DNA from 4 places in the Streptomyces sp. NPDC005070 genome. Region 4 is predicted to be linked to each of the others. Evidence: riboswitches for the same ligand, from Rfam matches in the RefSeq annotation. Region 4 holds a riboswitch; each other region holds the start of a gene.
What was found. Region 4 has a riboswitch for cobalamin ahead of metE (5-methyltetrahydropteroyltriglutamate--homocysteine S-methyltransferase). Riboswitches for the same ligand answer to the same signal wherever they lie in the genome.
Positions count from the first base shown of each region.

Region 1: linked by a shared signal. The riboswitch ahead of ACWEBX_RS10525 (CbtB domain-containing protein) and the one ahead of metE (5-methyltetrahydropteroyltriglutamate--homocysteine S-methyltransferase) in region 4 are both predicted to bind cobalamin.
Region 2: linked by a shared signal. The riboswitch ahead of ACWEBX_RS24380 ((2Fe-2S) ferredoxin domain-containing protein) and the one ahead of metE (5-methyltetrahydropteroyltriglutamate--homocysteine S-methyltransferase) in region 4 are both predicted to bind cobalamin.
Region 3: linked by a shared signal. The riboswitch ahead of ACWEBX_RS25760 (ribonucleoside-diphosphate reductase subunit alpha) and the one ahead of metE (5-methyltetrahydropteroyltriglutamate--homocysteine S-methyltransferase) in region 4 are both predicted to bind cobalamin.

Region 1 covers NZ_JBSFZS010000022.1:12,645-15,855, forward strand. Annotated here, with positions in the region: gene ACWEBX_RS10515 (nuclear transport factor 2 family protein) at 1-40, shown strand, start outside; gene ACWEBX_RS10520 (histidine phosphatase family protein) at 610-1,194, opposite strand; cobalamin riboswitch at 1,388-1,527, shown strand; gene ACWEBX_RS10525 (CbtB domain-containing protein) at 1,566-1,787, shown strand; gene ACWEBX_RS10530 (acyl-CoA dehydrogenase family protein) at 2,030-3,211, shown strand, end outside.
Region 2 covers NZ_JBSFZS010000076.1:18,572-21,782, forward strand. Annotated here, with positions in the region: gene ACWEBX_RS24375 (tachylectin-related carbohydrate-binding protein) at 1-1,206, opposite strand, end outside; gene ACWEBX_RS24380 ((2Fe-2S) ferredoxin domain-containing protein) at 1,469-1,843, opposite strand; cobalamin riboswitch at 1,908-2,082, opposite strand; gene ACWEBX_RS24385 (3-oxoacyl-ACP reductase family protein) at 2,149-2,898, shown strand; gene alc (allantoicase) at 3,031-3,211, opposite strand, start outside.
Region 3 covers NZ_JBSFZS010000084.1:25,534-28,744, reverse strand. Annotated here, with positions in the region: gene mctP (monocarboxylate uptake permease MctP) at 1-1,021, shown strand, start outside; gene ACWEBX_RS25765 (GNAT family N-acetyltransferase) at 1,152-1,670, shown strand; cobalamin riboswitch at 1,723-1,872, shown strand; gene ACWEBX_RS25760 (ribonucleoside-diphosphate reductase subunit alpha) at 2,004-3,211, shown strand, end outside.
Region 4 covers NZ_JBSFZS010000001.1:24,929-28,139, forward strand. Annotated here, with positions in the region: gene metE (5-methyltetrahydropteroyltriglutamate--homocysteine S-methyltransferase) at 1-1,271, opposite strand, end outside; cobalamin riboswitch at 1,439-1,681, opposite strand; partial or broken gene ACWEBX_RS00105 (3-hydroxybutyryl-CoA dehydrogenase) at 1,790-2,498, opposite strand; partial or broken gene ACWEBX_RS00110 (malate synthase A) at 2,495-2,773, opposite strand; partial or broken gene ACWEBX_RS00115 (short-chain fatty acyl-CoA regulator family protein) at 2,796-3,211, shown strand, end outside.

The DNA of each region.
Region 1 (3,211 bases), on a different contig from region 4:
GCAGTTCGAGCAGATCTCCCGGGAAGCGGCCGGCGCGTGAGGCTCCGGCCTCGCGCTGTTTGAACCGACTCCCTCCGGCTACCCGCCTGTTGTGACGACGACGCCTTCACAGCAGGAGCTCTTCCGGTACTTGGAGGACCGCTTCGAGTGCGCCCGGACCTGTGCCGAATGTGCCAGGACCTCCACGCTGCGCGCGAGCCTCATGGATCCGGACGGGCCGAAGCGGCAGGAGGCCGCGCGACGTTCGGGCATTTTGTGCGCGGAGGTCTGCGAGGCGACCTGCCATGTACTGTCCCGTCATCCGGGGCCGAGCGACCGGGAGCTCCGCGCTCGACTGGAGTGGTGCCGGGACGTCTGTCTGGAGTGTGCCGAGGCTTTCGACGCGTGTCCGGGGTCGGAGGCCGCCGCGCGGAAATGCCGTGAATGCGCCCTCTCGTGCACGGACTTCATCGCCACACTGCGGTGAAGCCGCGAGCCGCGAGTGTCGGGCGGCAACATGCCCGAGTCGGACTCCAGGTCACCCAGGTAGGCCCCGGTTCGCCCGGGTCAGGCTCAGGACTGTCCCGGTCCGGCCCAGGTCTGCTCGGGTCAGACCCCGGGCCGTCCGGGTCAGGCCGACCCGACGAGCGGGCGTCCTGCGCGGAGGTTCCAGCGCCCCGCGCGCCCGCTCAACTCCGTGACGGTGAGCGGCGGTACGTCCACGCGCCAGAACGCCTGGTCCGGAGCGCCCAACACCCGTACCACCAGGGCCCGTACGACCTCGGGCTCCACCACGGCGACGGTTCGGCCGTCGAAACCGGCCGCAGCGTCCAGGTGTTCCGCCACTCGATCGCAGAACGTCCGCACCGACTCGCCGTCGTGCGGAGCCGACGCCGGATCGGCGAGCCAGCGCGCCACCGCCTCCGGCTCCTTCACGCTCACCTCGGCCAGCGTCGCCCCGCGCCAGCGGCCCACATCGAGCGACGCCAACTCCGGTGCCTCGACGGCGCCTTCGAGCCCGAGCGCCTCGGCGGTCTGCTGGCATCGCACGGTGGGGGAGACGCACAGGCGCCCGCCCGCCGGAACGGCGCCCGCGTCGGCTGCCGCCCGGGCGGCCCGCAGGCCCGAGGCGTCCACCGGACTCCCGTCGTCGAAGCGGGCCTCGCGCAGCGCCTCGCCGATCGCCGCGGAGATCAAGATCACTCGGCTGGTCATGCCTTCACTCTCTTGGGTCGTGGACCTGGACGATGCTCCATGGTCCACCATGGTGTGTCGTGCCCGAGCGGAGGCGGAACCCCCGGGCCCATCAGGCAAGTTGCCTCCCTGCCTCCCTGCCCCATGAACCGTGGGGCGCACGGAGCGCGGAGGTATGCGCCCTTGGCCGGGTCGGCGGCTTCGCGGTACCGTCACATGGATATTGACGACGGTTCGGCGGAAGCCCGGTGGAAATCCGGCACGGTCGCGCCACTGTAAGCCCGGCACATGTCACTCCGGCCAGGGGTGACGGACGCGGGCAAGTCAGACCCGTGACTGTCGTCCTGTGCACCACCGAAATGGGACGCGAGTTCCCCGGGAGGTTCTGCCCCATGGCGCAGTCCGTCGTTCAGCCGACCGCCACGCCCACCGCCGTTCCCGCCAAGCTGCCCATCGGCGCGATCGTCCCCTGGGCGGCGTTCTTCGGCATCCTGATGCTGGTCCTGCTCTACTTCGTCGGCGCCGAACAGGGCGCCACCTCCCTCGTCTCCGGCGAGAACGTCCACGAATGGGTCCACGACGCCCGGCATCTGCTCGGGTTCCCCTGCCACTGACGGCTGCGGGGAACGTACGAGCCACGATATTCCGCGAGGGCCGGGAAACCGGCCCGCACGAGGGGGCGGTCCCCGGACGACCGGGCACCGCCCCCTCGCGTGTGCGCACGCGCCCAGCGGCCGCCCCCCGCCCCTCAGCCCGGCATCCTCCGGGAGGCGTCGGCGTCATCGGCATTCCCTATTTCTGGAACGCGTTCTACGGTGTGCGCCGTCAGGTCGGGCCCGGGGAGGCAGGAGGCGCCGTGCATCTCGAATACACGCCGGAGCAGCAGCGGTTGCGGACCGAACTACGTCTCTACTTCACCGAGTTGGTACCGGACAACGCCTACGCGCGCTACGGCGATCCGGCGGCGCAGAAGCGCTTCTACCGCGAGACGATCCGACGCCTCGGCACGGACGGCTGGCTCGGGGTCGGATGGCCCAAGGAGTACGGCGGGCGGGGTCTGAGCCCGATGGAGCAGTTCATCTTCTTCGACGAGGCGGCCCAGGCCGGAGTGCCGTTGCCGTTGATGGCGCTCAACACCGTGGGGCCGACGATCATGCGGTTCGGCACGGAGGAGCAGAAGTCGTACTTCCTGCCGAAGATCCTCGCCGGCGAGATCGACTTCGCGATCGGCTACAGCGAGCCCGGCGCCGGTACCGACCTCGCCGCGCTTCGGACCAGGGCCGTGCGGGAAGGCGACGAGGAGAGCGGCCACTACACGGTCGACGGACAGAAGATCTGGACGACCAACGGTGACACGGCGGACTGGGTGTGGCTCGCGGTCCGCACCGATCCGGACGCCCCGCCGCACAAGGGCATCACCATGCTCCTCGTACCGACCTCCGACCCCGGCTACTCGTGCACGATCATCAACACGCTCGCCTCGCACGACACCACGGCCAGCTATTACGAGAACATCCGCGTCCCCGCCACGCGCCGGGTCGGCGAGGAGAACAAGGGCTGGCGGCTGATCACCAACCAGCTCAACCACGAGCGCGTCACCCTCGCCGCGCACGGCACGATGGCCATCCGCGCCCTGCACGACGTCCAGCGCTGGGCGATGGAGACCAAGCTCGCCGACGGCCGCCGCGTCGTCGACCTGCCCTGGGTGCGCCGCCTCCTCGCGCGCACGCACACCCGGCTGGACGCCATGAAACTCCTCAACTGGCGCATGGTGAACGCCGTCCAGGAGGGCACGCTCACCCCGCAGGACGCCTCCGCCGTCAAGGTGTACGGCTCCGAGGCGCGCCGGGACGCGTACGCCTGGCTGATGGAGATCGTCGCCGCCCCCGGTGTCCTCAAGGAGGGCTCCGCCGGCGCCGTCCTGCACGGCGAGCTCGAACGCGGCTACCGGTCGGCCGTGATCTTCACCTTCGGCGGCGGCAACAACGAGATCCAGCGGGAGATCATCTCGTGGATCGGGCTCGGGATGCCCCGGGTG
Region 2 (3,211 bases), on a different contig from region 4:
GTAGTTCATGTCCGTCGCCGGGCTGCTCTCGGAGTAGTAGTAGAAGGTGCCCGTGTCCTGGTTCTTCCAGCCCGCGAAGATGACGGCGTGCTCGGAGTAGTCGTTCAGCGCGTCACCGGGCAGGAGGGCGGCCTTGCTGATCTGCGTGCTCGCGCTGGAAAGCGTCTCGGTCGTCAGGGAGTTGGTGAGGTGCCAGGCCATGGAGACGAAGCCGGAGCAGTCCGTGCGGTAGGAGTGGTCGCCGTCGACGTCCACGGCGGAAGCGCCCTGGTCGTACTGGACGTTGCGGGTGTACCAGTTCTTGGCCCGGTCCATGACCTCGCTGCGGTAGATGGTGCCGCCCTGGACGGACTTCGGCGGCGCCGACGGCACGTAGGCGCAGTTGTTCGCGTAGGCCGACAGCAGGCTCTGGGTCCAGCCGGAGGCGTCCACCGGGTCGTCGGAGTGGTACGTGACGTCGCTGCCGTCACCGTCGGTCGGGTCGGCGTCGGAGTACCAGTACATGCCGCCGTTGGTTCGGCCGTAGTAGAGGCCGCCGCCGGGCGAGGAGAGCGAGTCGACCGCCGACCAGCCGCTCGCCTTGAGGACGGAGAGGTCCCAGTCGTCCACTCCGTTGATCTTGTAGCTGAGCAGTCGGCCGTCCGCGGTCGAGGCGACGATGCGGTCGTCGCCCGCGGCGGCGAGCGTCTTGAGGACGAAGCCGGTGTCGATCACGACGTGCTGGCCTATGTGGGCCGAGCCGGCGGGCTTGGGCTGCGAGACGAGGTACTGGTGGAGCTGGCCGTCGACGGTTCCGTAGAGGTGGCCGGCTCCGTCGTAGACCATCTTGTCGAAGGTCCAGCCGCCGTCCCAGATCTTGACGACTCCCGCGACCCCGAGGGAGGTGTTGTTCGTCTGGATGTCGACCCGGTAGAGGTCGCCGGTGGTCGACGTGACCAGGACCGTGTTGAAGTTGAGCGTCGCCATCGCCTTGGGCGTGAAGCCGAGGTTCGGGCCGATGAGCGTCTTGACGCGGTTGCCCGTGTCCGGAGCGATCTGCGTGTACGTCAGCCGGCCGTCCGACAGCGTCCCGTACATCGACACGTCACCGGAGCACGACGCGACGGCGTGGGCGGCGCCGGCGGTGGTGGCCACCATGCCGAGGGACATCGCGCCGACGGCGGCGACGGCTGCGGTGGTACGGCGGACGGCGTGGCTGAACTTCATGATCTCTCCTGCGGTGTGGAAGGGGAACGGGCGAAGGCACGTCACCGACCGCCCGGCTGCCCTGCAGGTGCAGCCGTGGAGGTCGTCCCGGGTGTGTCGCCCGGTGGCAAGAACTACTTTCGCCGCAGGTCACGAGGGGTGGAAGAGAGATCGGCTGGACGCAAACGTCCTTGGCCTGTTACGTCCTGACAGGGCATCGAAAGGCCCCGGGACGCCACACTCGGGCGTCCCGGGGCCGGTCGGCCGTGTTGGTGCGCAGGCCTCAGGAATCCGCCGGGCGCCTCGGCGGGGCGAAGGTGTACAGGTCGAGGATGTCCGGCGGCGGAGCCACTCCCGGACCGCCGGCGCGCACCCAGGCCACGATGTCCTCGGTCGCGTCCGGGTCGTTGACGAGTCCGAGCCAGACGGGCCGTGCGCCGGCGGCCCGGCCCGCGGCGGACGGCTGTACGACGATGACGTTGGCCTGGTCGCACACGTCGAGGCATGCGGAGACGCGCACCGGTACCTCCGCGCGCAGCCGCGCGGTCTGCGCGGCGTGATCCACTCCGGTCACCTTGGGACTGCCGCAGCAGCAGTCCCGGCACACGACGACCCGGCACGGCACGGGTCCGCCCACCCCCACGGACTCGCCCGGCATCTCTTCCGACGGCGTCTTGGGCACAGCCCACCACTCCCCACCCGGGGAGATCCGCCCCGGTGTTGATCGAGGAGGCGACCGCGTGAGTCTCCTGGCTCCCGGATCCCGAACGCTCCGCCCCCGCACCCCGGTCGGGGTGGTGGCCCGTGCTGCTCGCTCGCCGGTCACAGTGGCGGGACCGCGCCGGATTCACACCGGCTTCCTCGTTCCGCCGTCGCCCTATGTCGCCGATCATCATGTCATCCACCGATGTCGGTGTCCGTTCGCCGCCGGTGTCGCGCGGCTTCGGCGGCTGGGATGGGTCCATGACTTCTCAGCGAGACATGAACGGCAAGGTGGCCCTCGTGACCGGCGGGAGCCGGGGTATCGGGGCCGCGACGGCGCTGCGGCTGGCCCGCGAGGGCGCGGACGTGGCCATCACCTATGTGAGCGGCAAGGAGGCCGCGGAGGACGTCGTACGGGGTGTGGAGGCGCTCGGGCGCAGGGCGCTCGCCCTGCGCGCGGACGCCTCCGACGCGGCGGAGGCCGGCACGGTGGCGGACCGGGTCGTCGCGGAGTTCGGGCGGCTCGACGTCCTCGTCAACAACGCCGGGGTGGGGGTCCTGGGTCCGCTCGCATCCCTGACCCTGGCGGACGTGGACCGGGTGCTCGACGTGAACGTCCGGGGGGTCTTCCTGGCTTCCCGGTCGGCCGCGCCGCACCTCGGGGACGGCGGGCGGATCGTCACGATCGGCAGTTGCATGGCGCAGCGCGTCCCCGGTCCGGGAGGGACGCTCTACGCGATGAGCAAGTCCGCGCTGATCGGCCTGACCAAGGCACTGGCGCGGGAACTCGGCGGCCGCGGGATCACCGCCAACATCGTCCATCCCGGTCCCGTAGACACGGACATGAACCCGGCGGACGGCCCGTACGCGGCGGGCCAGAGCGCGCTGACCGCGGTGGGCCGCTTCGGTGCCGCCGACGAGGTCGCGTCGATCGTCGCGTATCTGGCGGGGAGCGAGGCGGGATACGTCACGGGGGCGGAGTTCGCGGTGGACGGCGGACACGCGGCGTGACGACCCCGGGGCCGGCCCTGCGGAGGGCCGGCCCTGCCGGGACGGACCGCGGCGACGCCGCGGGGGCCGCTCCCGGGCGGCCTCCGCGCGGGCCTCGGCGGCGCGCCCGGCCGGGGGGCGGAATCGGGCGGCTCAGCCGCCGAGTTCCTGGTGGCGTGCCGTCAGGCGGGACGCCCCCTCCTCCGTGAGGGAGCCGAAGAGGCGCAGGCGGGAGATGCCGCCGTCCGGGAAGATGTCCACGCGCGCGTGCGTGGCGACGGCGGGTGCCGCGAGGGTGAAGCGGTGATTGGTGTCGGGCTGGAGCCGGGTGCGG
Region 3 (3,211 bases), on a different contig from region 4:
CGCGTTCGTGAAGGACACCCTGATCTACATCGTGATCGCGGTGGCCATCATCTACATCCCGATCAAGCTGGGCGGCTTCGACGAGATCTTCAAGGCGGCGGGCGCCAAGTACACGGCCGCGGGAGCCGGCGGGATCGTCCCCGCCGAGGCGGGCCAGTGGACGTACGCCACCCTCGCGCTCGGCTCGGCGCTGGCGCTGTTCATGTATCCGCACTCGGTCACCGCGACGCTGTCCGGCCGCAGCCGGGAGGTGATCCGCCGCAACACCACGATCCTGCCGCTGTACTCGCTGATGCTGGGCCTGCTCGCCCTGCTCGGGTTCATGGCGATCGCGGCGGGCGTGAAGGTCACCAACGGCCAGCTCGCCATCCCCCAGCTCTTCGAGGACATGTTCCCCGACTGGTTCGCGGGCGTCGCCTTCGCCGCCATCGGCATCGGCGCGCTCGTCCCGGCGGCCATCATGTCGATCGCGGCCGCGAATCTCTTCACCCGCAACATCTACAAGGACTTCATCAACCCGGCCGCGACCCCGCGGCAGGAGACCCGGGTCTCCAAGCTGGTCTCGCTGCTGGTGAAGGTGGGCGCGCTGGTCTTCGTCCTGACCATGGACAAGACCGTCGCGATCAACTTCCAGTTGCTGGGCGGCATCTGGATCCTGCAGACCTTCCCCTCGCTGGTGGGCGGTCTCTTCACCCGCTGGTTCCACCGCTGGGCGCTGCTGGGCGGCTGGGCGGTCGGCATGCTCTACGGCACGATCGCCGCCTACGGGGTGGCCTCCCCGACGCAGAAGCACTTCGGCGGCAGCTCGAAGGAGATCCCCGGCATCGGGGAGATCGGCTACATCGGCCTGACGGCGTTCGTCCTGAACGTGGCCGTGACCGTCGTCCTGACATTCGTCCTCCGGGCGCTCAAGGCCCCGGAGGGCGTGGACGAGACCTCGCCCGGGGACTACACGGCCGACGCGGGCGACACGGGCGTCGAGACGGAACTCCCGCCGGCGACGGCGGACGCGAGCCACTAGGAGACGCCGGGGACCGGTCCCGGTCCACAGGGACCCGTCCCTCGGGCCGGGTGCCGCGACAGCCGTGAACGACGGGCCGCCGGAGGAAAACCGGCGGCCCGTCGCCGTGCCGGTCGGGCACACTCGCCGCATGGACATCGTCATCCGGCCGGCGCGGCCCGAGGAGTACTCCGCCATCGGCGAGATCGCGGCCCGGGCCTATCTCGGGGACGGGCTGCTCGACTTCGGGGAGAGCGACGCGTACCTCGGAAGGCTGCGGGACGTCGCGGGGCGCGCGGCCGTCGCCGAGGTGCTGGTCGCCGCCGAGGGGGACCGGGTGCTCGGCAGCGTGACCTTCGCGGCGGACGGCGGCCCCATGGCCGACTCGGCGCGCGACGGGGAGGCCGAGATCCGGATGCTCGCGGTCGCGCGGGAGGCGCGCGGCCGGGGCGCCGGCGAGGCCCTCGTGCGCGCCTGCGTCGCGCGGGCACGGGCCCTGGAGGGCTGCGCGCGCCTCGTGCTGTCCACCCAGCGCACCATGCTGAGCGCCCACCGCCTCTACGAGCGCATCGGCTTCACCCGCACCCCGGACCGCGACTGGAACCCTTTTCCGGAGCTCGACGACATCCGGCTGCTCACTTACGAGTTGACGCTCCGGCACGCTCCGTAGCGCTCTCGAACACCCAGCGGACACAACATGTGGGGGCAGTCCCGGAGCCCGACACAAGATGTATGCTCATGGTCGCTGTCGCCGCAGGGGAATCCGGTGCGAATCCGGAACTGTCCCGCAACGGTGTTACTTGTGCGTGTTCGCGTCTGCGTGTGCCCGTACTCGCGTCAGTCCGAGGACCTGCCGACAGCGCGCCCCGGCCGTCCGGCCCGGGTGCCGACGACGTCCGGGCCTCGCGGAATGGGCCGGTGGACGCGGTGCGCTGCTGCCCGAAAGCGCTCCCGTGTGCCCCTGCCCGCCCGCAAGGTCCCGTGCCGAGCGAGGAGAGCCCACGTGACCATCGCGCCAGCCGATCCGGCTTCAGTGACCGCGCCGCAGGCCCCGGTGGAGACCGACGGTCCCGGGACCGTGCTGCTGCGGACCCTGACGGATCTGACCGCCGACCTCCCCGACGCCGACCCCGGCCGGGTCGCCGCGGCGGCGCTGCGCGGCCGGTCCGCCCGCGCCGACGAGGCCGAGCTGCGCGAACTGGCCACCGAGGCGGCCGCGGGTCTCATCTCCGAGGACCCCGCCTATTCGCGGCTGGCCGCCCGTCTGCTCGCGGTCACCATCACCGCGGAGGCCGCGTCCCAGGGCGTCACCACCTTCTCCGAGTCGGTCGCCGTCGGCCACCGCGAGGGCCTGATCGCCGACCGCACGGCCGCGTTCGCGCGGCTGCACACGGCCCGCCTCGACGCGCTGATCGACCTCCAGGGCGACGACCGCTTCGGCTACTTCGGGCTGCGCACGCTGCACTCCCGCTATCTGCTCCGGCACCCGATCACCCGCAAGGTCGTCGAGACGCCCCAGCACTTCATGCTGCGGGTGGCCTGCGGTCTCGCGGAGGACGACACCGTCCGCTCCGTGGAGGAAGTCACCGCGCTCTACCGGCTCATGAGCCGGCTGGACTACCTCCCCTCCTCCCCCACGCTCTTCAACTCCGGTACGCGGCACCCCCAGATGTCGTCCTGCTACCTCCTCGACTCGCCGCTGGACGAGCTGGACTCCATCTACGACCGCTACCACCAGGTGGCACGCCTGTCGAAGCACGCGGGCGGCATCGGCCTGTCCTACTCCCGCATCCGCTCGCGCGGTTCGCTGATCCGCGGCACCAACGGGCACTCCAACGGCATCGTCCCGTTCCTCAAGACCCTCGACGCCTCGGTCGCCGCGGTGAACCAGGGCGGCCGGCGCAAGGGCGCGGCGGCGGTCTACCTGGAGACCTGGCACTCCGACATCGAGGAGTTCCTGGAGCTGCGCGACAACACCGGTGAGGACGCCCGGCGTACGCACAACCTGAACCTCGCGCACTGGATCCCGGACGAGTTCATGCGCCGGGTGAACGAGGACGGCGTCTGGTCGCTGTTCTCCCCCGCCGACGTGCCGGAACTGGTCGACCTGTGGGGCGATGCGTTCGACGCGGCCTACCGCAAGGCCGAGGAGGCGGGCCTCGCCAGGAAGACCATCCCGGCCCGCGACCTCTACGGCCGCATGATGCGCAC
Region 4 (3,211 bases):
GGCTGGGAGCGGCGGCCGTCGGCATCCGTGACGGCTGTGATGCGGGCCCGGACCGCGGGGTCGTACGTGATCGGCGAGTTCATCCGCGAGGCCACATCGGCTCGGTTCGCGGCGAGTTCGCCCGTGATCGCGTCGGTGCCGAGGCCAAGTCCCTTGGCGAGGGTGACGATCTCGGCGGTCTTCTGCCGTGCGAAGGCGAGCCAGCGCAGGAGTTGCGGGTCGATGTCCAGTTCGGCGGTCGCGTCGAGCGGGACGTGGAGCAGGGAGCAGGACGCCGACACGTCGACCCGGTCGGCGAGACCCAGCAGGGTGCCGAGGGTGGCCAGGGACTTGGCCAGGTCGTTGATCCAGATGTTGCGGCCGTTGACGACACCGGCGACAAGTCGCTTGCCGGGCAGGCCGCCCACGGCCGCGAGGGCGTCGAGGTTGGCGGCCCCGGCGTCGGTGAAGTCCAGGGCGAGTCCGTCGACGGGGGCCTTGGCCAGCACCGGCAGGGCGTCGCCGAGCCGGTCGAAGTAGGAGGCGACCAGAAGCTTCGGCCGGTCGGTGAGGGAGCCGAGAGCGTCGTAGGCGCGGGCGGCGGCGTCCAGTTCGGCCGAGGTGCGGTCCTGGACGAGGGCGGGCTCGTCGAGCTGAATCCACTCGGCTCCGGCCGCGCGCAGGTCGGCGAGGACCTCGGCGTACACCGGCAGCAGTCGGTCCAGCAGGGTGAGCGGCTCGAAGTCCGCGGGCACGCCCGGGGCGGGCTTGGCGAGCAGCAGGTAGGTGACCGGGCCGACCAGCACCGGGCGGGCGCCGAGCCCGAGGGCAAGGGCCTCGTTCAGCTCGGCGACCTGCTTGGTGGAGTCGGCCACGAAGACGGTGTCCGGTCCCAACTCGGGCACCAGATAGTGGTAGTTGGTGTCGAACCACTTGGTCATCTCCAGCGGCGCGACATCCTGCGTGCCGCGGGCCATGGCGAAGTAGCCCTCCAGGGCGTCCGCCTCACGGGCGGCCTGGTGGCGGGTGGGGATCGCGCCGACCATGACGGTGGTGTCCAGGACGTGGTCGTAGTACGAGAAGTCGCCGGTCGGAACCTCGTCGATGCCGGCTGCGGCGAGCCGGCGCCAGTTGGCGGCGCGCAGGTCGGCGGCGGCGCGGTGGAGGGCGTCGGCGGTGACGCGGCCCTTCCAGTAGCCCTCGATCGCCTTCTTCAGTTCCCGGTCGGGTCCTTGGCGGGGGTAGCCGTGCACGGTGGCCCGTGCTGCCGCGGTCGCGGACTTCGCTGTCACGGAAATCTCCTTCGCGAGATATCTCCCTGGGATCCCGGTAACGGGACGCGAGCGCGAAGGGGTGACGAACCGGGCGGAAGCGACCACGCGCGGCGCGGCGCGGTCTTCCGTCCGATATGTACGCCGACCCGCCCACGAGGTCACCGGGATATCCGCGCACGAGTGTTTTCGCGCGCGGGCAACGGGCAGGTCTTCGGACTCACGGGCACGTCTCCTCGTACACACTTCGTACGAGCCATACGAGACACCTATTGGCCGTCGCTTCCCAGGCCCTGTTCGTCGGGTCCAGTGCGTATGACGGCGGTCGTTCCCGCTCACCGCTGCGGGGCAGTCCCGGATTCCCACCGGGTTCCCTCTTGCGACGCATCCCGCCTGGCGGACGGGGCGAACCAGCTGCACCGCCCAGCCTAGGGCAATCCACCCGCGCGGCCGATCACATCCGGCGTTCGGATGGCGAGGTGGGACACGGAGTGGGGCCCTGGGACGCGGCGACAGCGGAGGGGCGGGAAGCGCCTCACAGCGAGCTTGAGCGGGCCCATCGGATGGGCGCAGCCCCGCTCCATTCCGGTGTCGATGTCGGCCGCGGTGGCGAAGCCCGACTCCGCCATCCGGACGGCCGCCAGCAGATACGGAATCAGCAGGGCGTTGACGACGAAGCCGGCCCGGTCCCGTGAACGGATCACCGTCTTGCCGAGCGTGCCCGTGACGAAGCCCTCGACAGCGGTCACGGTCTCCGGTGAGGTGTGCAAGGAAGCCACGACCTCCACCAGCGGAAGCACTGGCACCGGATTGAAGAAAATGCAGTCCCACCACGCGGTCGGCGCGACTGGTGGCCATGCCGAGACGCATCACCGGCAAGGAGGAGGTGTTCGTCGCGAAGACCGCCTCCGGATCCTCGACGATCTTGTCGAGGGCGGCGAACACCTCTGTCTTGGCGTCGGCGTTCTCGATGACCGCCTCGACGACGAGCTGCCGGTCTGCCAGGTCGTCCAGACTGCCCGTGAAGACGATGCGGGCGAGGGTGTCCCGCGCCGCGTGCGGCTCCAACTTGCCTCGCTGTACGGCCCGGTCGAGGGAGGCGGCCACCCGTTCGCGGGCCGCGTGGGCGGCCGTCGCGTCGGCCTCGCAGACCACCGTGTCCAGCCCGGCCCGCGCGCAGACCTCGGCGATCCCGGCGCCCATTTGGCCGCCGCCGACCACACCCACGCGCATGAAGCGGGCACTCATGATCGGGCCTCCGCGTGGCACACGAGGTGCCCGGAGTAGGCGTCCGGAGTGAAGAAGAGCGGCAACTCGCCGCTGAGGGCGGTGCGTTCGAAGAGGCCGCGTACCTCGTAGAGGTCCGCCCACGGGTACTCGGCGCCGAGCGCGGCGAGTTCCTCCTCGAGCAGGTCGAGCACGGTCAGCCGGTCGATCACCCGGTGCCGCAGCCATTGCCAGATCTGCACGCGGGCGATCTCGGCGGTCGTCGCGTCCTCCATGAGGCCGTACAGGGCGACGCTGTGTTCACACAGCTCGTAGACCACGGCGGCCGAAGAGGTCCGCTACGAAATCGAACGCCTCACCGACCGCTACGGCCTCGGCTATGAAACCGTCTGCCACCGCCTGTCCACCTTCCAGCGCCCCCGCCTGCGCGGCGTCCCCTTCTCCTTCGTCCGCGTAGACCGCACCGGGAACATGTCCAAACGGCAGTCCGCCACCGGCTTCCACTTCTCCCGGGCCGGCGGCACCTGCCCTCTTTGGAACGTGTACGAGGCGTTCGCCGCGCCCGGTCGCATCCACGTCCAGATCGCCGAAATGCCCGACGGGCAGCGCTACTTGTGGACCGCGCGGGTGATCACCCGCCACCGCGGCGGCTGGGGCGAGCCCGACAAGACCTTCGCCATCGGCCTCGGCTGCGAGATCCGCCACGCCCACCGGCTCGTCTACTCCGACGGCAT